Regions from separate parts of the Thalassotalea fonticola genome, predicted to be linked through region 2. Evidence: predicted binding sites of a transcription regulator. Region 2 holds the regulator's gene; each other region holds the start of a gene.
The links. Region 2 encodes FNR, which switches genes on or off when oxygen is low (the NO sensors DNR and NnrR bind a similar motif). Its sites were predicted from a motif close to TTGATCTAGATCAA; they were not measured.
Positions count from the first base shown of each region.

Region 1: a site for FNR is predicted at 5,100-5,113, ahead of ccmA (cytochrome c biogenesis heme-transporting ATPase CcmA). Genes of this name have one in related genera too.
Region 3: a site for FNR is predicted at 4,752-4,765, ahead of RI844_RS14055 (OmpW/AlkL family protein). Genes of this name have one in related genera too.

Region 1 is NZ_CP136600.1:2,212,614-2,220,921, reverse strand. It holds gene RI844_RS09085 (TonB-dependent receptor plug domain-containing protein) at 1-1,711, opposite strand, end outside; gene ccmE (cytochrome c maturation protein CcmE) at 2,228-2,695, opposite strand; gene ccmD (heme exporter protein CcmD) at 2,697-2,906, opposite strand; gene RI844_RS09070 (heme ABC transporter permease) at 2,906-3,649, opposite strand; gene ccmB (heme exporter protein CcmB) at 3,651-4,331, opposite strand; gene ccmA (cytochrome c biogenesis heme-transporting ATPase CcmA) at 4,347-4,988, opposite strand; gene RI844_RS09055 (heme lyase CcmF/NrfE family subunit) at 5,217-7,217, shown strand; gene RI844_RS09050 (DsbE family thiol:disulfide interchange protein) at 7,221-7,769, shown strand; gene RI844_RS09045 (cytochrome c-type biogenesis protein) at 7,771-8,232, shown strand; gene ccmI (c-type cytochrome biogenesis protein CcmI) at 8,275-8,308, shown strand, end outside.
Region 2 is NZ_CP136600.1:1,064,596-1,072,903, forward strand. It holds gene RI844_RS04445 (heavy metal translocating P-type ATPase) at 1-2,014, shown strand, start outside; gene ccoS (cbb3-type cytochrome oxidase assembly protein CcoS) at 2,022-2,261, shown strand; gene RI844_RS04455 (sulfite exporter TauE/SafE family protein) at 2,268-2,936, shown strand; gene fnr (fumarate/nitrate reduction transcriptional regulator Fnr) at 2,977-3,699, shown strand; gene uspE (universal stress protein UspE) at 3,852-4,772, shown strand; gene ttcA (tRNA 2-thiocytidine(32) synthetase TtcA) at 4,891-5,835, shown strand; gene RI844_RS04475 (PepSY-associated TM helix domain-containing protein) at 5,927-6,997, opposite strand; gene RI844_RS04480 (TonB-dependent siderophore receptor) at 7,085-8,308, opposite strand, start outside.
Region 3 is NZ_CP136600.1:3,436,493-3,444,800, forward strand. It holds gene RI844_RS14035 (acyl-CoA synthetase) at 1-1,243, shown strand, start outside; gene RI844_RS14040 (Sua5/YciO/YrdC/YwlC family protein) at 1,334-1,906, shown strand; gene hemF (oxygen-dependent coproporphyrinogen oxidase) at 1,903-2,811, shown strand; gene RI844_RS14050 (DUF3413 domain-containing protein) at 2,876-4,708, opposite strand; gene RI844_RS14055 (OmpW/AlkL family protein) at 4,835-5,539, shown strand; gene aroE (shikimate dehydrogenase) at 5,871-6,692, shown strand; gene RI844_RS14065 (hypothetical protein) at 6,692-6,907, shown strand; gene RI844_RS14070 (gamma carbonic anhydrase family protein) at 6,929-7,477, opposite strand; rRNA gene RI844_RS14075 (16S ribosomal RNA) at 8,210-8,308, shown strand, end outside.

The DNA of each region.
Region 1 (8,308 bases), 1.1 Mb from region 2:
CAAATGAACCAGAGTTACCCGCGTATAATTCACTTACACTTGGTGCGCGGAAACCTGTCGCTGCAACTGAGCGGATCATAAAAGTATCAGTGAAGCTGTATGTAGCACCTAATTTCCATGTTGTTGCGCCACCAAATGTTGAGTAACGGTCATAACGAGTAGCTGCTTCGACGGCTAGTTTTTCTGTTACCGGTACTGAAATTTCTGCGTAAACAGAGTTTACCGTGTAATTACCATCTGTAGGGTCTTGTTGCGCTGCAGTGCTTTCACCAGCTTGAGTTACTTCATCAGGAGTGTAGTAACCACTTTCGAACCGGCTCTCAACACCCATAGCATAACCAATATCATTTTCGGTCATACCAGAATAGCCTGCTGATAATGTGAACTGCTCGTTTCCACCTTCGTTTTCTTCAGTGTATATAACACCTTCTGAAACTAAGAAATCTCTGTCCATTTCATCACCGCTGAACCAAAGATCTTGATACGCGTAAATGCTGGTTTCCATATTGCCGGCGTGAATTGAATTCTCTACCACATCTTTAGATTCATTCTTACCAAAAGTAGCAGAAACATCCCACATATCATCGTTATCTAAATAGCCTTTTAAGGCTGCTGAGAATCGATAAGTATCTGTTTCTTGACCATAGATACGAGGACCCGCATCAACCATGCGGCGTCTATAGTTTAATGTCTCAATTGGATTGCCATCTTCATCAACTTTATCAAATTGATCGTTATACTTATCATCAAGTTGATCTCTATCCAAATCAATGTTGGCAGGTTGCGGGGCCATTTGTTGATCCGACTCACGACGGGTGTACATAGCATCAATAGAAAGCTCAGTATCAGACGCTATTTCTTTATTGAAACTGGTGAATAAGCTGTATAACTCATTTGGTGTTTGTGCATAACTTGAAGTCGTGTAGTCATAACCGTGATCACGTGGCTCAAAGCCGCCGTTGCCATCTGGAGTTTTACCGCCTAAAGAGCCTTCAGGAACAAAAGAAGAATTTCCTGCAGGTACGAAATCACGATCAGATTGAATTACTTCACCACGCTCTGAGTATTGGAAACCTACGACTAAGTTACCACCACCAATTTCACGCCCATGTAAAATACTGAAGCCACCTGATTCGCCATCGCCTTTATCGGTAGAGCTTAAATCAGCACTTATCTCTGTCCCTTCGTAATCTTTTTTAGTGATGATGTTGACAACACCAGCGATAGCGTCAGAGCCATAAACAGCTGATGCACCATCTTTTAAAATTTCAATTGATTTAATCATTGCAACAGGAATCGTGTTTAAATCAACAGATGCATCAGCACCAGTTCCTGATGCGACCATACGACGGCCATTCAATAATACCAAGGTTCTTTCAACGCCCATACCACGAAGGTTAACGGTAGCTTTACCGCCTGAACCATTGTTTGATGATGCACCTAAGCTCATACCTGCTGCAGTAGGTTGGGCATTTAGAACTTCTTGCACTGAGGTGTAGCCACTTTTAGCGATAATATCTGCTGATATAACCGTTACTGGAGAGGCGGTTTCCATATCGGTACGGTTAATACGTGAACCGGTAACTTCAATTCTTTCAACATTATCGTTTTCTACGCTAGTTTCTGCTGCAGTAGCATTAACCGTTACAAAAGCAGTTGCTGATGTTGCACTAAACATGATCGCGGTTGCGATTGAATTCTTCTTAAACATAATAACTCCTGGGGAAAGTTTATCTTTGATTTATTTTTAATATGTGCTCGTTACGAGTTGGTCACATCTTATGGCCAAAGTGTTATCGAAGAGAATGGTCTGTAACAGTTACGTAAGGGCTGTTAATTGACTGTTAATTGTGAATGTTACTTCTGTGTAAGTTATTGTTTTAGCAGTTGTTATTTGTTTGTGGTGGTGGAGGTGTTCTTATTCATAATTAGTGTTTCTCAAAATATTTGAACAAGCTGTTACAAAATAGAGTGAGAATATAATATTTAAAATGGCAATAGATACAGCGTCTTAGGAGCGTATTTTTGCTGGTGGTGGAGATGTTTCAGTATGTAATGTAACAGTAATCGCAACACTTAAGTTTTGTGATACATACTCTAAATAAAGTGCATAAAACAGAAATTAAGCCGTCTTGGCAAATTCTTCCACGAATAAAAAAAGTCAGAGGCTATAAGCCGCTGACTTCTTAAAAAACGGTCAACCTATTTCTGGTTAACTATTTAAATACTAGTTTTTATTGTATGTCGGTTTTTTGTGGTTTTTACCTACGGCTTCAGCAATCTCTTTTGGCATGTATTCTTCATCATGCTTTGCTAAAACTTCACTGGCTTGCAATGTAGTAGGAGTAGTTAAAATGCCTTGTGCAACTATGCCCTGACCTTCACGGAATAAGTCTGGCAATATACCGTCATAAGTTACGGTGATCATTGGCCCAGTATCGATAAGTTTAAATTCTACATGCAAACTTTCACTATCACGTTCTACTGTGCCGGCTACTACTAAGCCGCCAACGCGAATACGCTGACCAACAACAGGCTTCATTCCTGTATCTTCTTTGCCATTTACTATTTCAGATGGCGTGAAAAACAAATCAATGTTTTGACTAAGTGCATAAAGTGTTAATCCGGCAACAATAGCAACACCGGCTACTATGCTCGAAACTATGGTGAGTCTTTTTTTACGACGAGGGTTCATACTACATACCTTCTTTACGATTTTGGGCTGCTTGTTTTAACTTTGCTTCCCGTTTTAATCGTTGTTTAATTTGTTTAATAATTTGAGTTTCCATTTTAACGCTATTAATCGTTAGTACGATCAATAAAACCGCAGTAAACCCATAGGATAGCCATACGTAGAACGCATATCCTCCCATATTTAAGAATTCGGCAAACGAATTAAAAGCCATTATTTGTTTTCTCCATTAACCAAAGCTTTTACCCAAGGACGCATAGAATTGCGAGCAATAATTTCTGCTCTAAACCTAACGCATACTAAACTTGCTACTAAAAAAGCAAAACCAAATAAACTGATGATAAAGGGAATAAACATATCAGTAGACATGGATGGCTTTTCAAATTTAGATACAGTCGCCCCTTGATGCAGGGTATTCCACCACTCAACTGAATAGTGAATTATTGGTAAATTTATAACACCTACCAGCGCTAATACACTGGCCGCTTTTCCGCCTAATGATTTATCTTCAAAAGCGTTTTGCAAGGCAATAACGCCTAAATATAAAAATAATAATATTAATTCAGATGTTAATCGTGCATCCCAAATCCACCATGTGCCCCACATAGGTTTCCCCCATGCCGCGCCGGTAAACAAAGCTATTGCAGTAAAAGTTGCGCCGATTGGCGCCAAGGCTGCTATGGAAGTTTCGGCAAGTTTAAGCTGCCAAACCAGAGCACTAACGGCCGCAATTGCCATACCTAAATATATACCCATAGACAGCATTGCTGCCGGAACATGTAAATAAAAGATACGTACGCTATCACCTTGTTGGTAATCCGCGGGGGAAAATGCCAAGCCTATTGTCATACCAATAACCAATAATAAGCCACTGATAATGCTAAACCAAGGAATTAGTTTGCCACTGAAATGATATGAAATTTCAGGATTTGCGTATGGGTGAAGCCATTTCCACATTTTAGTTTGTACTCACTTTCAAGGCTGAGCCTACAGCAAAAGGGGCCAAGGTTAATGACCCGAAAAACAACGCTGCTATTATAGCAAGTTGTCCGTTATAAGGTAAATTCATACTCGCAGCATCAATTGCACTAGTCGCAAAAATTAACACTGGAATATATAAAGGCAGCACTAACAAACTCAGTAAAACGCCGCCTTTCTTTAGGCCTACGGTTAAAGCGACTCCGATAGCTCCTAATAAACTAAGTACCGGAGTTCCTAATAATAACGTTAACATTAGCGCTACATAACTTTCTTGATGTAGGTTAAGTAATACCCCTAAAAATGGCGCAATAATTATTAGCGGTAATCCGGTAATCAACCAATGTGCAGTTATTTTAGCCAGTACCAAGATAAATGTTGGGCATGGGCTTAATAACATTTGTTCTAACGAGCCATCACTGTGATCGTTTTTGAATAACCGTTCGAGCGATAAAAGCGTTGATAATAAAGCTGCTACCCAAATAACGCCCGGTGCTATTTTCATTAACGTATTACTTGCTGGACCTATACCTAATGGGAATAGGGAGACAACAATAACAAAAAATAGTAAAGGGTTAACAATGTCATCACGGTGGCGAAGTGCGATAAGCAAATCACGCTTCAAAATGGTTAAAAATGTTTCTCTGTAAGAAATTTGCATATGAATTAAAACACTCTAAAAAAACTGATGTTCAAGAATGATTTTTTTATAATCACTGCTATTAATCGATAAATCTTGATGAGTTGTTAATATTACAACGCCACCGTTTTGCGCATGCTTTATAAATAATTGTTCAAGCTTTTGTACCCCGGCTTTATCTATTGCAGTAAAGGGCTCGTCTAAAATCCAAATTTTTGCGTTAGTTTGCCATAGTCTTGCTAATGCAATTCGGCGGTGCTGGCCAGCACTTAAATGCGAGGCAAGGGCATCCTCAAAACCAAGTAGATTTACTTCACTAAGTGTTTGCTCTGCCAAAGTAGGGTCTAACCCGTGTAACTTGAAATAAAACGTTAGGTTTTCTTCACTGGTCATTTCACCTTTTACACCCGGCAAATGACCTAGGAATAATAAGTCAGCATTAAAGTCTTCTTGGCATTGTTGAATTTTTTGTGATTTATAAAGTATGTCACCACTATAGGGCTGCGATAGCCCTGCAAGTATACGTAATAAACTTGTTTTACCCGTGCCGTTGGCACCTTCTATTTGGAGAATATCACCAGGTCTAACATCAAATGTTAATTCATCAAATAATAGTCGATCTTCTCTAATACAGGTTAACTGCTGAGCTGTTAAAAGTGGGAGATGCTCGCTTGCCAAAGTTTTGCCTAACAAAATTTATTATAATAGCTCGATTCTACTTGTTTGTTACTCGAAGTTGAAGATGCTTATAAAAATAAATAGTATTTTGAAACATTCAATTACAACTTATTAATCTGGGTCAATGTTTGTCATAAAATGTCGCTTTTTTATTTTGCTATTGTCGGTATAATTGGGAAAGTATAAAAATCACGTAGCTTTCCTATTATAGTAGGAGCGGAGTTTTAAATGATCCCTGAAATTGGACACTTTGCATTAATTGTCGCAATGGCTTTTGCCATTTGTTTATCTATAGTGCCGTTAGTTGGTGTGTACCAAAAAAATCAACGCCTAATTACGTTTGCTAAACCCCTAACGTTTGGCATGTTTGCATTTACCTGCTTAAGTATTGTGCTGCTTGGTTACAGCTTTGTTGTTGATGATTTTTCTGTAACTTATATTGCCAGTCACTCAAACTCACATTTGCCATATTACTTTAAAATTAGTGCCGTATGGGGCGGTCATGAGGGCTCTCTTTTACTGTGGGTATTTTCATTAACGGCATGGACAATGGCTGTTGCTTCGTTTAGTAAGCATGTTGATCAAGCATTTGTATCTCGTGTGCTTGCCATCATGGGGATGATTGCCGTTGGTTTTATGGCGTTTACCTTATTAACTTCAAACCCTTTTGACCGATTATTACCGAATGTTCCCCTGGAAGGTCGAGATTTAAATCCATTACTACAAGACATTGGGTTAATTATTCACCCGCCAATGCTGTATATGGGCTATGTTGGATTCTCAGTTGCTTTTGCTTTCGCTATTGCCGCATTAATGTGCGGTAAAATGGATGCCGCCTGGGCTCGCTGGTCGCGACCTTGGACGATAGGCGCCTGGATGTTTTTAACCTTGGGTATCTCATTAGGTAGTTGGTGGGCATACTATGAACTTGGCTGGGGTGGATGGTGGTTCTGGGATCCGGTTGAAAATGCATCATTTATGCCTTGGCTTGTCGGTACAGCATTAATTCACTCTCTAGCGGTAACTGAAAAGCGCGGTGCCTTCAGAAACTGGACCGTACTATTAGCAATTTTTACCTTTAGCTTAAGTTTATTAGGTACATTTTTGGTACGCTCTGGAGTGTTAACATCAGTACATTCATTTGCTGCTGATCCAACTCGTGGAGCTTTCATATTGGTATTATTAGCCATTGCGGTTGGCTGTTCATTATTATTATATGCAATACGTGGTTCCAACGTTGGTAGCTTTTCGCGTTTTAATTTAGTTTCTCGAGAAACCGCGATATTAATTTCAAATGTTATTCTAGTAGCCGCTGCCGTTACTGTGTTGCTGGGGACTTTGTATCCGCTGTTAATTGATGCTTTAGGCATGGGCAAGATTTCCGTTGGACCTCCATATTTTAATGCCGTATTCGTGCCTATTATGAGTATTTTGTTTGTTTTCATGGGTATAGGGCCACTTATTCGCTGGAAAAAAGCAAAAAAAGGCGAGCTAGCTAAGCAACTTAATGTGATCACTATCTCAGCAATAATTTTTGGTTTAGCATTTCCTCTGTTATACGCAGGAGAGTTTAATGGCATGGTTGCCTTTGGTATGGCTCTGGCAACTTGGGTTGCACTCGTTGCAGCAAAAGATGTTAAGAATCAAATTCACCTGCCCAAAGGTGGTTGGCAGTTATCACGGTTAAGTTTAAGTCATTTAGGCATGGCTGTTGCTCATACAGGTATCGCCATTACTATTGTTGGTGTAACTTTAGTATCGACTTACGAGTCTGAATCTAACGTGAAAATGGTGCCAGGAACTATAGTGGATATAGCTGGTTATCAAATAGAATTTAATGGCGTAACCAATGTTGAAGGGCCTAATTACTCGGCTGAGCAAGGCCAATTAAATTTATATAAAAACAGTGAACATATTGCATTATTACAACCGGAACGTCGTAGTTACCGAGTGCAAACCATGGGCATGACAGAAGCTGCCATTGACCCCGGGTTATTCCGTGATGTGTATGTTGCCTTAGGTGACCCGCTAGGTAATGATGCTTGGGCTGTTCGTGTTCATTACAAACCTTTTGTTCGTTGGATATGGTTGGGCTCAATCTTTATGGCATTAGGTGGAATATTTGCCATGATGGACAAGCGTTATCGTCGTCGTAAAACTGTTCTTGAGCAAAGCGAAGCAAATAAATCAGCACCAATTTCTACTGTTACAAATGTTGCTGAGGCCTAGTTGATGAAAATATTAATTCGTTTAATACCGTTAGTATTATTTTTACTGTTGGGGGTATTGTTATACCGCGGTTTGTTTTTAAACCCACAAGCAATGCCTTCGGCGTTGGTTGGCAAAACGTTTCCTGAGTTTAGCTTAACGCGCTTGACTGAACCGCAACAAACTTTAAGCAAGGCAGATTTTAAGCCAGGCATAAAACTCGTTAATGTTTGGGCAACCTGGTGCCCATCTTGTAAAGTTGAGCACCCGTTCTTAGTAAAGTTAAGCAAGGACGAGCGATTTAGTTTATATGGCATTAACTATAAAGATGAGCGTGTTGAGGCTAAAAAGTGGCTTAAATATTATCAAGATCCTTATCAATTTTCTATTTTTGATGATATTGGCCGCTTAGGGTTAAACCTTGGGGTATTTGGCGCCCCTGAAACATTTGTCGTTGACCATAAAGACGTGATCAGAAAACGTTTTGCCGGTGTTCTTGAGCCGCGAGTCTGGCAACGTGAATTTTTACCATTAATTAATACCATCGAAACTGAAATGGCAGAGGGTAAATAGTATGTCTAAATTGATATCATTTATTTCAACAATGACAATTTCGTGTCTATTGGCTTTTTCTGTGCTTGCCGGTCCAATAGATACTTATACTTTTCCAGATGAAGTAACTAAAAAACGATTTGCAGAGCTCACTTATGAACTGCGATGTCCAAAATGTCAAAATCAAAACTTGGCTGATTCCAATTCACCAATCTCACAAGACCTTCGAAAAGAAGTATATGACATGCTTATGGATGGTCGTTCCGATGGCGAAATTATGACCTTTATGGTTGAACGCTACGGAGAATTTGTCTTGTATCGCCCAAGAGTAAGTTCATTAACTTATGCGTTATGGTTTGGACCGATCGTATTTGTTTTGATCGGTGGTTTTGTGGTGTTTATGTTTGTGCGCAGAAAAGATGACAAACCAGAACATTTATCTGAAGAGCAAAAACAACAATTAAAATCAATTTTAAAAGATTAATTAGTATTAACTAATTAATACCTCAGGAAAGAAACAGTTATTATGATGACACTCTGGATTATTACAGCTTTGCTAC
Region 2 (8,308 bases):
AAGAGCAACTGTTGTTTGGCAAAATGAGTTGATCAAACTCAGTGATATTTTGACGGCAATTAATCAAATTGGTTATCAAGCACTACCGTTTAAAGCAAATCTAGCTGAACAACGTAATAAACAACAAGCTAAAGCCTTTATACGCCGCCTTGGTGTTTCTGGAATTTTAACCATGCAAGTAATGATGATTGCTTTTGGTTTATATTTTGGCGCATTTAGTGATCTGGCTGAGCATAATTTGGCTTATTTGCGCGGCACGAGTTTTGTTCTCACTCTCCCAATAGTTACTTTCGGTGCGTTTCCTTTTTACACTGGTGCTATATCAGCATTGAAAGCCCGTAGGTTATCAATGGATGTTCCTGTATCAATTGCCATTGTATTAGCGTTTTGTGCCAGTACTTGGGCAACATTTACTCGCTCGGGCGAGGTGTATTTTGAATCATTGGCAATGTTTACCTTTTTATTGCTTATTGGTAAATATTTAGAGTTTAGAGCGCGTGCAAAAGCCGCTGAAGTATCGGCTAACTTACTAAAACTCATGCCTTTAACGGCAACGAAATTACTCACCGTTAATAACCAAGTACAAGAGCAAGTGATCAGTGCTAAACAATTAGAATTAACCGATATAGTCATTGTTAAACCAGGAGAAACCATTCCTGGAGATGGATTAATACTGACTGGCCAGTCAAGTGTTAACGAGGCTATGCTTACTGGCGAGCACTCGCCAGTACAAAAATCTAAAGGCGCAACGGTTTTTGCAGGCACAGTAAATGGTGATGGCAACTTAACCATAGAAATTATTAAAACTAATTCAGACAGTTTTCTTACTAATTTGATCCGTTTAAGTGAGTCTGCACAGGCGCATAAACCAGCTATAGCTAAATTATCTGATCGTATCGCTCAATACTTTGTCGCATTAATATTGTTAACCGCAATTGCTACTTCCATTTACTGGACCATACATTCACCCGAAGAAGCATTTTGGATCACCCTTTCGGTTTTGGTAGCTACCTGCCCATGTGCGCTTTCTCTTGCCACACCCACAGCACTAACTTGCGGCACAATTAGGCTTAATAAAGACGGCATCATGATTAAAAATGCCCACGTATTAGAAACCATGCCAAAAGTAAATTGCTTTGCTTTTGATAAAACTGGCACGTTAACCAATGGTGTGTTTGCTATAACCAAAGTTAATTTACTTAATAAACAATACGACAAAGAAAGTGTGCTAGCCATTGCTGCGGCTTTAGAAGCTCATTCTGAACACCCTTTAGCAAAGGCATTCAACCAATACAGAAACCACGATATCAATGTTAATGATGTCGAAGTGGTTCCAGGTTGCGGTGTTAAAGGCACTAAGGATGGTCATCAAATATGTATTGGAAAGATAAGCTGGATAGAAGAGAGCTTATCTGTTGACGCTTGTTATAATAAATCACAGTGCTTACTCACCGTAGATAATATTCTTGTTGCTGCGTTTTATATGCAAGATACTTTACGTACTAATACTAAGTCAGTGATCAACAGCATGCGTTTATCCAACATTGAAACGATGTTGATCAGTGGTGATAATAAGGCTGGGGTTAACGGTTTTAATCAGCAAGTAAAACTCGATCAAAGCTTTGACACCTGCAGTGCCAATGACAAGCTGAAAATTTTGGCTGATAAACAAAATGCAGGTAAAACTGTCGCAATGGTTGGCGATGGCGTAAACGATTCACCAGTGTTTGCCCAAGCTCACGTATCGATTGCTATGGGAAGTGGTACAGAGATAGCGAAAAGTGGCGCCGACGTGATTTTAGTGAACAATCATCTTGCAAGCCTGTTAAGGCTTAAAGCTATTGCGTTGAAAACCTCGAATATCGTTAAACAAAATTTTGCCTGGGCATTGGCCTACAACGCCATTATTCTGCCGTTAGCGGTGTGTGGTTTTATCACCCCTTATATGGCAGTATTAGGTATGTCAGCAAGTTCGATTATTGTTGTTACTAATTCATTAAGATTATTAAAGTAGCTATTTTATGAGTGTTATTTATATCCTTATTCCTATTGCCATTATTTTTACCGCTATTGCAATTTATTTATTTTTTTGGGCGGTAAAAACAGAACAGTTTGACGATTTGGAAAAACAAGGCATGAGCATTTTGTTTGATGATGAACCGGTAAGTAATAAAATTAGCAGCACTGCCACCGATACAAATAAATCAAATGAATCTGAACTCCAAGATAACACCAGCCACTCAAATAAAGCTGACAAATAACTCCATATGGAATTAGACTTTTTATCCGCATTTTTAATTGGTATTGCAGGTGCGGGGCACTGTGTTGCTATGTGTGGTGGCATAACTACAATGCTGACAGCCTCAATAGCAGACAAAACCAAGGCCAGTATCAGCCTAATTTTCGCTTACAATTTTGGTCGCATTTTTTCTTATTCAGTTGCAGGTGCAATTGCTGGATTTACCGGCTCTTTAGCTGCTAAGTCGCTCGGTTTTCCGATATTATGGTTAAAAGTTATCGCTGCCTTATTCGTGATATTTTTAGGGCTTTATATTGCCAAGTGGTCTTTCGTTCTAGCAAAAGTAGAAAATATTGGTAAGTTTCTGTGGAGATACTTACAACCACTGAGTAAGAACTTTATCCCGGTAAAAAATGTTAAACAGTCTTTACTGTTAGGTATGGTGTGGGGTTGGTTGCCTTGTGGTTTGGTCTATTCCACCCTAACTTGGTCTATTGCCAGCGCGACATGGCAAAATGGCGCATTAATAATGCTAGCTTTTGGCTTAGGTACATTACCTGCATTACTTACTTTAGCTTCAGGTTATAAATTTGTAACCGAAATGTTACGTTCTGATCTAATTCGTACATTAACAGCTATTTTACTGATTTTTTACGGCTTATTTTCGTTATTTATTGCCCTAAATCAAATATTTTAGTACCCTGCACCACATTAAATATGGAAATAGCTGTAATAATATGCCTCAAATAATACCGATTGCAAATAACATTAAGTGTCAGAACTGTAGTATCAGTGAACTTTGTTTACCATTTAGTTTAAATGAAACCGAGTTGAACTTACTTGATGATATTATTCAACGTAAAAAACCAATCCAGAAAAATACGCAAATATTTAAAGCTGGCGAACAATTGCATACTCTATATGCAATACGCTCTGGTACCTTTAAAACATTCATTATTTCTGAGCAAGGCGAAGAACAGATTACCGGTTTCCATTTAGCCGGCGATTTAATGGGCTTTGATGCCCTTTCAGCCAAAAGCCATCCGAGCTTTGCTAAAGCGTTAGAAACATCAATGGTATGTGAAATACCGTTTGAAGTACTCGATACACTATCAAGTAAAATTCCTAAGCTTAAAGCCCAAATGATGAGCTTAATGAGCGACGAAATACAGTGTAACAGCGAAATGTTACTATTGTTGAATCGTAAAAATGCCGAAGAAAAGTTAGCAACATTTCTTGCTAATTATGGCCGTAGATTAGGTAACCGAAATTTGTCATCCGTTGAATTTAACTTACCAATGACCCGAAGCGAAATTGGCAATTATATTGGTTTAACCATAGAAACAATCTCTCGTTTAATGACCCGCTTTCAAAAAGAAGGCTTGATCAAAGTAGAGAACAAATTCATTACTATACTAGATAAAGATGCCTTATTAGAACTGGCCGGATACACTAAGTAAACTTCCTCCTCTCATCTCTTTATGCGTTGATTTATACTTGATTTAAATCAACGCGTTAATAAACCTTACATAAATTTTCAATACATATTTGTAACAATCGCCAGTTCATATTAAGCTTATATCAGCTTAATTATTTTTATATTGGTGAACGTATGGAAAGTTATCAGAATATATTAGTCGTTATTGACCCTACAACTGAAGAACAAAAAGCATTAGCACGGGCATGTACTCTGGCTAAACATTCAGGAGCTAAGGTCACCGCATTTTTATCTATTTATGATTTTTCCTATGAAATGACCACAATGCTATCCGGTGAAGAACGTGAGGCTATGCGTGAAACGGTAGTTAAGGGTAGAGAAAATTGGCTAACTGATTTGATCGAAGACTTTGATTATGACATTCAAACTAAAGTGATTTGGCATAATCGCCCTTTTGAAGCCATTCTTGCTGAAGTAAGAGATAATGCCTTTGATGTGGTCATTAAAAGCACACACGAGCACCCTACCTTACAATCAGTTATATTTACCCCAACAGATTGGCACCTTATTCGTAAGTGTTGGGTACCATTATTGTTAGTTAAAGAACACACCTGGCCTGATAATGGTCATATTCTAGCTGCAGTAAACGCTGGTAGCGAAGAAGAAGAACATCAATCACTGAATAACAAAATTTCTGAAGAAGCAATCAATCTAGCTAAACTCATTAACGCTGACGTACATTTTGTAAATTCATATCCAGGCACACCAATAAATATTGCCATAGAAATACCTGAATTTGATGCCAACGAATACAACGATGCAATGAAACAACACCATGTTGATGTAATGAAAGAACATGGTGACAAATACAATATGGCTGAGCAGTACTTACACGTAGAAGAAGGCCTGCCAGAGGATGTTATTGAAAAAGTTGCCAACCAAATTGATGCTGAATTAGTGATCTTAGGCACAATTGGCCGCACAGGGTTATCAGCAGTTCTTATTGGCAATACTGCCGAGCATGTAATTGACAGACTTAATTGTGATCTATTGGCATTAAAGCCAGATGGTTACCAATCGCCCTTCCTTAAATAAAACCTCTATCGTTCTCATTTCTCCGTTATAAGCATTATTAGCTATATTATTAATGCTTTTAACGTCAGATAGCCTTAGGTATAATGCGCGCCTTGAAGATAACTATACGGTACGCAACATGTCACTACAGACGCTAAATCACCCATTAAACGATTCTGACATTAAAATTGCAAAGCAACAATTAGCAAAACTTGCTAAGCGCTTTCGCCATCATGTAGGTAAAGCAATCAGCGATTACAACATGATTGAAGATGGTGACAAAGTCATGGTGTGCTTATCTGGTGGTGCCGATAGTTATACGATGCTTGATATTTTGCTAAAGCTTAAAGCTTCTGCACCAATCCACTTTGATATTGTTGCGGTAAATTTAGATCAAAAACAACCAGGCTTTCCTGAACATATTCTACCAAACTACCTTGAAGATTTAGGCGTTGAATACCATGTAATAGAAGAAGACACTTACTCTATTGTTATGGATAAAATACCAGAAGGCAAAACCACCTGCAGCCTTTGCTCACGCTTACGTAGAGGGATTTTATACAGCACGGCAAAAAGGTTACACGTAACCAAAATCGCCCTAGGTCATCATCGGGATGACATGATTGAGACACTTTTGTTGAACATGTTCTTTAATGGTAAAACTAAAACCATGCCCGCTAAACTTGTATCTGATAATGGCGAGCATGTAGTAATACGCCCACTGGCTTATTGCAAAGAAAAAGAGATTAAGCAGTATTCTTCATTAAAACAGTTCCCTATTATTCCATGCAATTTGTGTGGCAGTCAGCCAAACTTACAAAGACAAAATGTTAAAGCCATGCTACAAGACTGGGATGTTAAATTTCCCGGCCGGGCAGAATCTATTTTCACTGCATTACAAAATGTAGTGCCTTCGCATTTAGCTGATCAGCAATTATTTGACTTTAAAAACGTTGATTTAAATACCGGTGTAATCAATGGCGGCGACATAGCGTTTGATAAAGAAGAAATAAACTCAGCAGCAAGCTTTGTTCAACCTAAATTTGAGCAAGGTGATCTGGTAAACATTATTGAAATTAAATAATTCAGCTTTTTACCTAACTCACATTCACCTTAAAAGGCTAGTTTATTTATACAATTAAAGCCCCGGTTAACATATGTTATGGGGCTAAGCACTACTTTATAGCTTCTGTTATTTTCTTCTTAGTTAATTTCATATTAATGCGTACAAAAATTTCTTTACGTATAAAAGTAACAATTATAAAGCTGTTCATTGCTGTACCGAATATTGAACTGACAATAAGCATTATTAAGTACCATGTTGGCATTCTTGCACCGTCATGTAAAAACCGAGCAATGTATTTTAATTGATAAGCTAGGCTTTTCTCTTTAAATGTTTGCGCCGATTGTAATTGGCCATTATGTAGGTCGATTTTTATGGTGTCGGTTTGTTGTAAACCGAACATGGTATCGTCATTAAAACTTAGTGAGTATATATAACTATCCCCTTCCTTAGTTCGAGGTTTTGATATCGACACTAGCTTTGATTTTGGCCAAAGTTTTTGAGCAGCTAAAATTTGTGCTTGCCAGTTATTCGCATGGGCTATTACGGGTGTTGGTTTGTTTTCATCTAAGGTCGACTCTCCCCAAAAACCATAAGTAATGTAAGCACCACTTATTGCCATAACCAATAACGGTATTGAAAACAGTAAACCCAACTGAATGTGGCTCTTTATCAGTGCGCTATTTTTAGTGTTTTTAGGTAGAGTTTGCTTCCATCTAAAACCTTTTTTAATCAACCACCATAAATATAAACCAATAAACATAATAATAGTTGCCAAAACAGCGCTAATGGCATTTGCGTGCATACCTGCTTCACCTAATTGAAAGTTACGATGAAAAAAGAATAGCCAGCGCCAAACGTGATTATTGGCATTTAATTGCGTGTTTATCTCGGTTAATTCAGTGGTTAAAAATACCGACTTTTCTCGTGAATAAGCTTCTACATATGGATTGGTTGCAGTCGGTAATTTAACTGCGGTAGCAGTTGGGTAATTAGTAATAATATGCGCCGCTATTTGAGCTTTTTGTTCTGCAGTTAAACTAGAGTATGTTTGACCTTTATCATCGAAACGCTTAATTAAATCGACGCTACCAAGGTAAATACCTGTAGTTAATACTATGAGCATTACCAGACTGATAATAAAGCCAAGCCAGTTATGTAGAAGTTTTAAAAATTTTGTCATATGTGTTCAATTATTTAATATTGTGACCACTTGTTTAGTTATTTAATTACTAAACAAGTGGTAGTTATGGGGGATTTTCAAATGGGATTAAAAACTGGCTTTTACTTCAAAACGCACTGTGCGCTCTTCACCAACGGTGACGTTATTGGTGCCACCGCCAGCAAGATAGTTTGTGTCGAATAGGTTTTCAACATTCACTCTGAAGTTAATATCATTACTAGCAAATCTAGTGGTATAAGTAGCCCCTAGATCTACGCGTGTGTAGGATTCTTTTTCGATAGTATTTTCGCTATCAGCAAAACGGTCTCCCTGATAAAAAACACCTGCGTTTAAAGCAACGTTTTCGCTTAGTTCATAACGCCCCCATAAAGATGCCGACCATTGTGGTGCATCAACGGGAGTTTTCCCTTGATAGTTTTCATCCCGTTCAAATTCAGCATCAAGATTCATGGCTGAAGCCATCATAAATAACTTATCAGTTACGGCTCCCTGAGCTGAAAACTCAAAACCTTGGTGTCGTTGTAAGCCAGACTGGGTAGTGATGGAGTCATAATTTGGATCATTAAATAGCGCTTCAGTAATCAAAGAGCCGCTTTTTTCAATATCAAAGTACGCCGTTGTTACTAACAATCGCTCGCTAACTTGCCATTTTGCACCTAGCTCAATTTGTTCTGAGGTAATTGCGTCTATATTCATGCCATAGTTACTATCTGTTTCATCGGTAATTGTTTCGCTTGATTGTGGCTCAAACCCTTCAGTGTAACTGGCATAAATAGTTGCATCATTATTTGGGTGATACATGATGCCAAACTTGGGTAATATAGATTCGTTATCAGCACCTTGTTTATTTTGTTTGTCATACCGAGCACCGATTGATAACTGCCAGAATTCATTAAATGTAATTAAATCTTGAACATAGACCCCGTAATAGTCATATGCACTGGTATACAGGCTGTCGTCGGTTTTATAACTAATGTTTGGTTTTTCTGGCTCAGGAGAACCTGGTACATACTCAAATGAGTCTGCAGATGTTTTTAATTGGCCATAATAATAATCTAGGCTATTTGCGCCTAATAAAAGCTGATGAGTTATTCCTACTAATTCAAATTCGCCACTGAAATCAATAAACGTGGTTTTAAATTGCCAATCGTCAAAACGATCATAAGGCTTTGATTGATAACTATCTCCTGCTTGATAATCGTCAGGCTTTTTTGGTGCTGATTCAAAACGTTGACGTTCAAAATTTTGCTCGTTATATCCCAGCTTTACCTGCCAACTTTCCGCAAGATAGTAGGTCAAGTCGATACCTGT
Region 3 (8,308 bases), 2.4 Mb from region 2:
GCTATCAAGTAGAAGCCCGCTTATTATCGATATCGATGATCCACAAAGCCAGGGGGGAGAACGCTTGGGTGAGGTGGAATATCAACAGTTATTAGCTGAAGGTGATTTATCATTCGAGCAACCAGTTATTGAAGATGAATGGCAAGCTATGGCGTTAAACTACACTTCGGGCACAACTGGCAACCCGAAAGGTGTGGTGTACTCTCACCGTGGAGCTTATTTAAATGCGCTTGGGAATAATATGATCTGGCCATTGGATGAAAATTCAGTGTATTTATGGACATTACCAATGTTTCATTGCAACGGTTGGTGTTTTCCCTGGACTGTTACTGCTATGGCGGCTACGCATGTATGTCTACGCCAAGTCGAAGTAGGCGCTATCATTAATTCAATATCTGAACATAATATTACCCATATGTGTGGGGCGCCTATTGTGTTAAATATGGTGTTAAATGGCCCAGAAGAACTGACTCAGAAATTAACTGGCAAGGTTAAAGCCATGACTGCTGGTGCACCGCCACCCGCAGCAGTGATCAAAGGTATGGAAAAACTTGGCTTTGATATTACCCAAACCTATGGTTTAACTGAAGTTTATGGCCCTTGTGTGGCAAGCTCATGGAAACAAGAGTGGGATCACTTAACCAGTGATGAACGTGCAGCTTTAAAAGCAAGGCAAGGGATCCGCTACCCAACTCAAGAGGATGTTGATGTACTGGATCCTGAAACAATGTTGCCTGTTCCTGCAGATGCGGAAACTATTGGTGAGATAATGTTTCGCGGTAATACCACGATGAAAGGGTATTTAAAAAATCCTACCGCCACAGAAGAAGCCTTTAAAGGCGGCTGGTTTCATTCAGGTGATTTAGCCGTTAAACATCCTGATGGCTATTTAGAAATCCGCGACAGATCAAAAGATATTATTATTTCAGGCGGTGAGAATATTTCATCTGTTGAAGTTGAAGGTGTTTTATATCGCCACCCGGCGATAATGGAAGCTGCCGTTGTTGCTCGAAAAGATGATACCTGGGGAGAAACACCTTGTGCTTTTGTTAGTTTAAAGCCGGGTGAGCATGCTACCCAATGTGAAATCATTGAATTTTGCCGAGAAAATATGGCGCGATTCAAATGCCCTAAAACAATTGTTTTTGCTGATTTGCCAAAAACTTCAACTGGTAAAATTCAGAAATTCATTTTAAGAGAAAAAGTAAAAAACTTATTTGAGAATATTTCAGAAACCGCTTAAATAAGCTCTGCCTAAACAAATCAATGCGGTCATTCGTTTAAAACGATATAATGATCGCATTTTTATTGACCGTAAAAGTTTAGTGCTTAGATGAACTCTGACAATCCACTTGCTACTTATTCTTCAGCCCAAGAAGCCTTCGAACAGGGCGGAATAATTGCTTATCCAACGGAAGCTGTATTTGGTATAGGTTGTGACCCTGATAACCCCTCGGCCGTAGAGTGTCTGTTAAAATTAAAACAGCGCTCGATTAGCAAAGGTTTAATTTTACTTGCGGGTAATTATTCGCAGTTATTACCTTACATAGATGACAGTAAAATCCCTCAAGATAAACGCTATAGCGTATTGTCTCGTTGGCCTGATGGCATTACTCAGGTTATGCCGGCAAACCCATCTATTGCGAAGTATTTAACCGGCGACTTTGCCACCATTGCGGTTCGAGTAACTAGCCAGCCGGATGTTGTTGCGCTATGTAATGCTACTAATAAACCAATCGTATCAACGAGCGCTAATTTAACCGGCGCTGCACCCGCAGATACATGGCAACAAGTGGAAGCAGCTTTCGGTGATCGAATCGATTTTTTGATTAAAGGCGAAACTTTAGGTTTTGATAAACCATCAACAATTATTAATGCACTAACAGGAGATGTATACCGTTCATGAGCCAAACTAATATTGAACAAGTGATTGAATTTTTAAAGTCATTGCAAGACCAAATATGTTCTGCTTTAGAACAAGCAGATGGGAGTGCTAAATTTATTGAAGATAATTGGCAACGTGAAGAGGGCGGCGGTGGCCGAACCCGAGTATTAACCAATGGTGCGGTAATTGAACAAGGCGGCGTTAACTTTTCAACCGTTAGTGGCGATAAATTACCTCCATCTGCTACAGCTCATCGGCCTGAATTGGCTGGCCGTACTTGGCAAGCATGTGGTGTCTCTCTGGTAATCCATCCTAAAAACCCTAATATTCCAACATCTCATGCTAATGTACGTTTCTTTATTGCCGAAAAAGAAGGTGAAAAGCCAGTGTGGTGGTTTGGTGGAGGTTTTGATTTAACGCCATTTTATCCAGTAAAAGAAGACGTTGTGCATTGGCATCAAACCGCTGCCGACTTATGTGCGCCGTTTGGTGATAATATTTACGATGAGCACAAAAAATGGTGTGATGAGTATTTCTATTTAAAACATCGAGATGAAACACGCGGTGTGGGCGGTTTATTTTTTGATGATTTAAATTGTTGGGATTTTGATACTTGTTTGAATTACATCAAAGCAGTAGGGCAAGGATTTATCGACGCCTATGTACCTATCATCAATAAACGTAAAGACACACCGTTCACCGAGCAACAACGCCAATTTCAACTTTACCGTCGTGGACGTTATGTTGAGTTCAATCTGGTATTTGATCGTGGCACTTTATTTGGCTTGCAATCGGGTGGCCGTACAGAATCTATCTTAATGTCTATGCCGCCACTGGCGAGATGGGAATATAATTATCAACCGACAGCTGGCAGCCAAGAAGCAGAGCTTTATGAGCATTATTTAAAACCACAAAACTGGTTATAAACTTACGTCAAATCCAATGACATAAAAGAGCTCTCTTGGTTCAACAAAGAGAGCTCTTTTTTTATTATTTATTAAAGCGGCGTAACTCTTCCATTGCTTCTAACACCACTTTCATATTCAATTTACCGTCTGGTATTTCTTGGTAGTCATTATCAAAAATTGTAAAGTTACCCAAACGATCCAATTCATTTAATTGTTGATTATCTTTTATCGCATAATAACCATCACGGCCAAAGATCAACCAGCTGTGTTCTTGTTTTGCAAATAATGACTGACCAGAACTATATTCATCGCTATTGTTGCTGCAACCAAGAGCATCTGTAAGTAACGTTGGTGCAATATCATAATGGCTCGTTTGAGCCTGATAGAGTTGCTGCTTAGCATCTGGCCAATGAATAATTAATGGCACCTGAGTCTGATACCTTGAATAATTAGAGTTATGTCCCCAAAACCCTTTTTTACTGTCATTGAACTCTTTGCCGTGGTCTCCGGTAATAATAATAATGGTATTGCTTATTTCATCGCCCAATTGTTCTATTACTTTCTTAATTTGTAAGTCGATAAAATAGATAGAATTTTTATACAAATTTAGAAAAGGTCCGGGATCATAATCATCATTCAACGCCATATAATTAATATCATCTAAAGAAGGTGTATATTTACGCTCAAAATCTTTAGGAATTGAAAATCCATGGGCAGCATCAAAAAGCATAAAAGCAAAAAAGGGTTTTTCACTGGTTTTATTTTTGTGCCATGCAATAAAGTCTTTAGTAATATCGATGTCGCGCTCAAAAGGCTTATCACCTTTTGAATGAGTTCGAAGATTATCTACATTACTAAATAACGTTTGATCAAATTCTGGGCTGGTAAGCTTTGCGCTGGCAAAAATGCCCATTTCAAAGCTTTGCTGTTTAAGCACATCCATCAAAACAGGTGAGCGTTGAGCATCTAAAATAGGTTGCCAGTAATGACCAGGAATGCCATAAAATAGGCTAAACATGCCATGCCGGGTGTTATTACTACCGCTGTGATGTTGCTTAAAGTGAGTACCTTTATTAGCAATGCTTTGAATGGCCGGAGCCATCTTGGCATCCATCATATCGCTACGCCATGAATCTAAAGTGATCATCAGTATATTTTTTTGTTGCTCTGGAGCCTTACACTGCATAGACATTATCGGATAATTAATTGCAGATTTAACCTTTTTCTGTTTTAACAAAGCCTGTTGTTTTTGCGCTTCTATATTAACCACCCCAAATTTGGCCATAAAGCTTTTTGCTGTTAATGGAAAGGATATAGGTAAATAACGCGCTTGCTGAGTAATGTTCTTTTCAAACATTGCATCTGCCCAGGTATGAATACCATGACTAAGTAATAACAATATAAACCATATTTTTAATGGCGTTTTTAATGAAAAGTGGCTTTGCACATATTTGTTTCTGAGCAATTCACTTAAAAATATTTGTGCGGCAAAAAACGCTAAAATAATTAAGCTGATCAAAGTCCATAGTTGCCATGAAAAGCTGAATATCTCAGTGCCACCTTCAACCATCAGTTCGAGAACAATTCCATTAAAATGAAATCGATATTGTTGATAAACAAAGGTATCGGCAAGTAACAGCGATAAGGCTAAAGAAACCAGGATGATGGCGATAAAGCGTATAGCCAGGTAGTGCCTTATTATTTTAGCCAATAAATGCAACACACCGGCAAGTAATAGAGCGAGTAATCCTAGGTGAGCAACACTGTAGGTAAGTAAGAAAATTGATGAGATAACACTATCTGGGTAGGGGTGCGGTGATAAATATCTTAAGGCTATAAAAAGCGTAATGATAAAGTTAACAATTAAGTACCGGTTTAACCAGCTTTTAACATTGTTCGGTTGGAAGTTATTCATAAGTTATTTATTTTATTATCTTTTGCCTAGTATCAGAAAAAATTTGTTTTAAATCAATATCCCTACTTTTTTTGTGGTTACAATCCATTACAAATTTTGACAATATTAACATGTAAGGCAAGAGCCATGAAAAAGAATTTAATGAGTTTAGCTGTAGTTTCTTTATTAGCTAGTAATGCAGCAGTAGCTGCTTCATACGAAGCTGGTGATTTTGTTATCCGTGGTGGCTTAACTATGGTTAGCCCTGATGATAGCAAAGCGGGTGTTAACGTTCCTGCTTTGGGCGGTGATACACCACTATCGGTATCAGTGGATGATAATACCCAATTGGGTTTAAATTTTGTTTACTTTTTTGACAGTAATTGGGCTATTGAGGTACTTGCCGCAACTCCATTTACTCACGATGTTAAGATTCATGATCCACAAGGGATCTCTGAAGGAGTATTTGGTGTTGATGTTGACGGCATAACTTTAGCCGAAGTTACTCAGTTACCACCGACCGTTAGTGCAATTTACTATTTTGATACTGGCTCTAACTTCATGCCTTATGTTGGTGCGGGTTTGAATTACACAATTTTCTTTGATGAAGAGTTTAAATCAGCCCCTGAAAGCCTTGGCTTTAATGATTTGGAATTAGATGGCTCATTTGGGTTTTCTGTACAAGTTGGCGCTGATTATCAATTAAATGATAGCTGGCATATCAATGCATCAGCTCGTTACATTGATATTGGTACAGAAGCTAACTTTAAAATTGGCGATTCAATTACTGGCTCTGCAGATGTTGATGTAGACCCAATGGTTTACTCGGTAATGCTTGGTTACAAGTTTTGATTAGTTTAAGTAAATAATACCATTCTGCATAAGGAATGAGTTACTCAGCGATACTAAGAGATTTTTAGGCAAGGCTTTCATTTTGTACTGTGGTTATTCCACTGAAAAAATGTTTAACGCAGCCTAAAATTCTTTTAGCATCGCCCTTTGGGTGATTATATACTTATGCAGACTGGTATAACCCTATGTGAGCCAGTTATATTTACTATATAACTGGCTTTTTTACTTCAGGGATGAAGGAATGCCATCTTAACAGGGATGTTATAAATTTGTAATTCCCATTCGCATGATATTTCGTTACTCTTAACAAAACTCATCATAATTAGTGCTCATGGACAAATATCTCGTATTTGGCAACCCAATTGCTCAATCAAAGTCACCACTCATTCATCAAATGTTTGCCGAGCAAACACAGCAAGATATAAGTTATTCAAAAAAACAACCAGAAGAAGTTGATTTTAAGGCTGAAGTATCAGCATTTATTATTGCGGGTGGTAAAGGGGCTAATGTAACAGCACCTTTTAAAGAGCAAGCAATGCAAATGTGTGATCAGTTAACAGATCGAGCAGCAAGTGCTGGCGCTGTTAATACCTTAAGTTTTGCTGATGGAAACATTTATGGAGATAACACCGATGGCGTTGGCTTAGTCAATGATTTAAAAAGCCATAATGTGCAACTAACTAATAAAACAATATTATTAATGGGAGCTGGAGGCGCAGCTCGCGGTGTCATTTTACCTTTACTGGCTGAATACCCTAAGCAGATTATTATTGTAAACAGAACAACCGAGAAAGCGGAACAACTGGCGGCTCGCTTTAATGATGAAAAAATCTGTGCAATCAGCTACTCAGAAACAGCAAAAACAACATTTGATGTAATCATTAATGCGACATCAGCAAGTTTGTCGGCAAGTTTACCCGACTTAAATCCTGCCTGTATTACTACAAATACAGTTTGTTATGACATGGTATATGGCGCTGAATTAAGTCCATTTTTAAAGTGGTGCTCTCAACATAAGTCTCAACTAGTGATTGATGGCTTAGGCATGCTAGTAGGGCAAGCGGCAGAAAGCTTTTTTATTTGGAGAAAAGTAAAGCCGCAGCAAAGCCAAGTATTAGCGAAATTAAGAAATAAATTGCAAGGCATTGATTAATGAACCAGGCTATTTTATTTAATGATGACCACTCCTATATAGTAGCTAAAAAAATATGGCACTTTACCGGATTAATGTCGGGTAACTTGATAAATATCTATATTGCTCATTCGACTTCAACAGCTAGCCAAGCAGATAAGTTTGACTGGGAAGAACAAGTCGAAGAGTGGTTAGAAGATAATGAGCCAGATGAGAATAATGAGATCTGGCTATAGTCAGGTTAAATCAATTTGTAACTATTTATCTTGAGCTTCAATATACTCATCTTTTAAGCGCACGTAATTTGCATTAGTTTCACGTAAAAAAGTTAACTCTTCATTGGTAAGCGGCCGCTTTTGTTTTGCTGGATTACCAACATACAAAAATCCAGGCTCTAATGTCTTATTTGGTGGTACAAGAGAACCTGCTCCTATAATACAATCATTACCTACAATTGCACCGTCCATTATAATGGCGCCCATGCCGACCAAAATACGATCTCCCAAAGTACAACCATGCAGCATTACTTTATGACCTACGGTAACTTCCTCACCTATAACTAGAGGATAGCCATCAGGAAATTTGGTGGTTTTGCGAGTGACATGCAATACACTACCATCTTGAATGTTACTATTTGCGCCGATAGTTATATGATTCACATCACCGCGTGCTACCACTAAAGGCCAGATACTAACGTTGGCAGCTAAAGTTATATCACCAATTAATACACTGCTCGGATCAATATATACTTTTTCAGATAATTTAGGGTATATGCCTCTATAAGGTCTAGTGGAAGAAACTGTCATAAATGAAGCCTATTAATTGATTTACTAATTACTCTATCAAAAAAACTAGAGCAAACTGATAAAAAAACACATTATCTAATATTAAAATGTATCTTAGAAATTAACTGTAACCGATAAAATGTAATTCAAATATAACTAAAAACGATCATATCGATATCACTGAGCTCAATAATAGCGCAGCTTGTACAGAATATAATCGAATTTGAGTTTTTTTCAAATTAATTTCAAAAAGCAGTTGACGGCAGCGCAAAAATCTCTAAAATGCGCTTCACTTCTTCGGGACATCCCAACGAGGCGTTTTAATAAGTTAAGTAATCCAATAGGGTACTTAATCGCTGATGAAGCATTTAAAAATAAACTTTTAAATAATTCAAAAAATCGGTTGACATTAAAACTAGGGTGCTTATAATGCGCTCCACTTCAAACAAGGCAGCTAGCCGGCTTGAAGCAAAGAGACTAACGAATGCGATTAGCTCTTCGTTCGAATAGAACGATTCTTTAACAATTAGTTATCATGCAATTTGTGTGGGCACTCACATTAAGATTGATTTACAACATAGATACCTCGGTATCGAAATCACTTAATGATGATGAACACACAAACAAATTAATTTTTCTTTATTTAGCGATGAGGATTAATTAGTACGTTTTAGTATCATTCGCTTCGATTGATACGAAACATTCAGAATTCATTGAGTAGCATCGCTTGTCGATGCATATGTAACAACTTTTTAATTGAAGAGTTTGATCATGGCTCAGATTGAACGCTGGCGGCAGGCTTAACACATGCAAGTCGAGCGGAAACGAGAAGTAGCTTGCTACTTCGGCGTC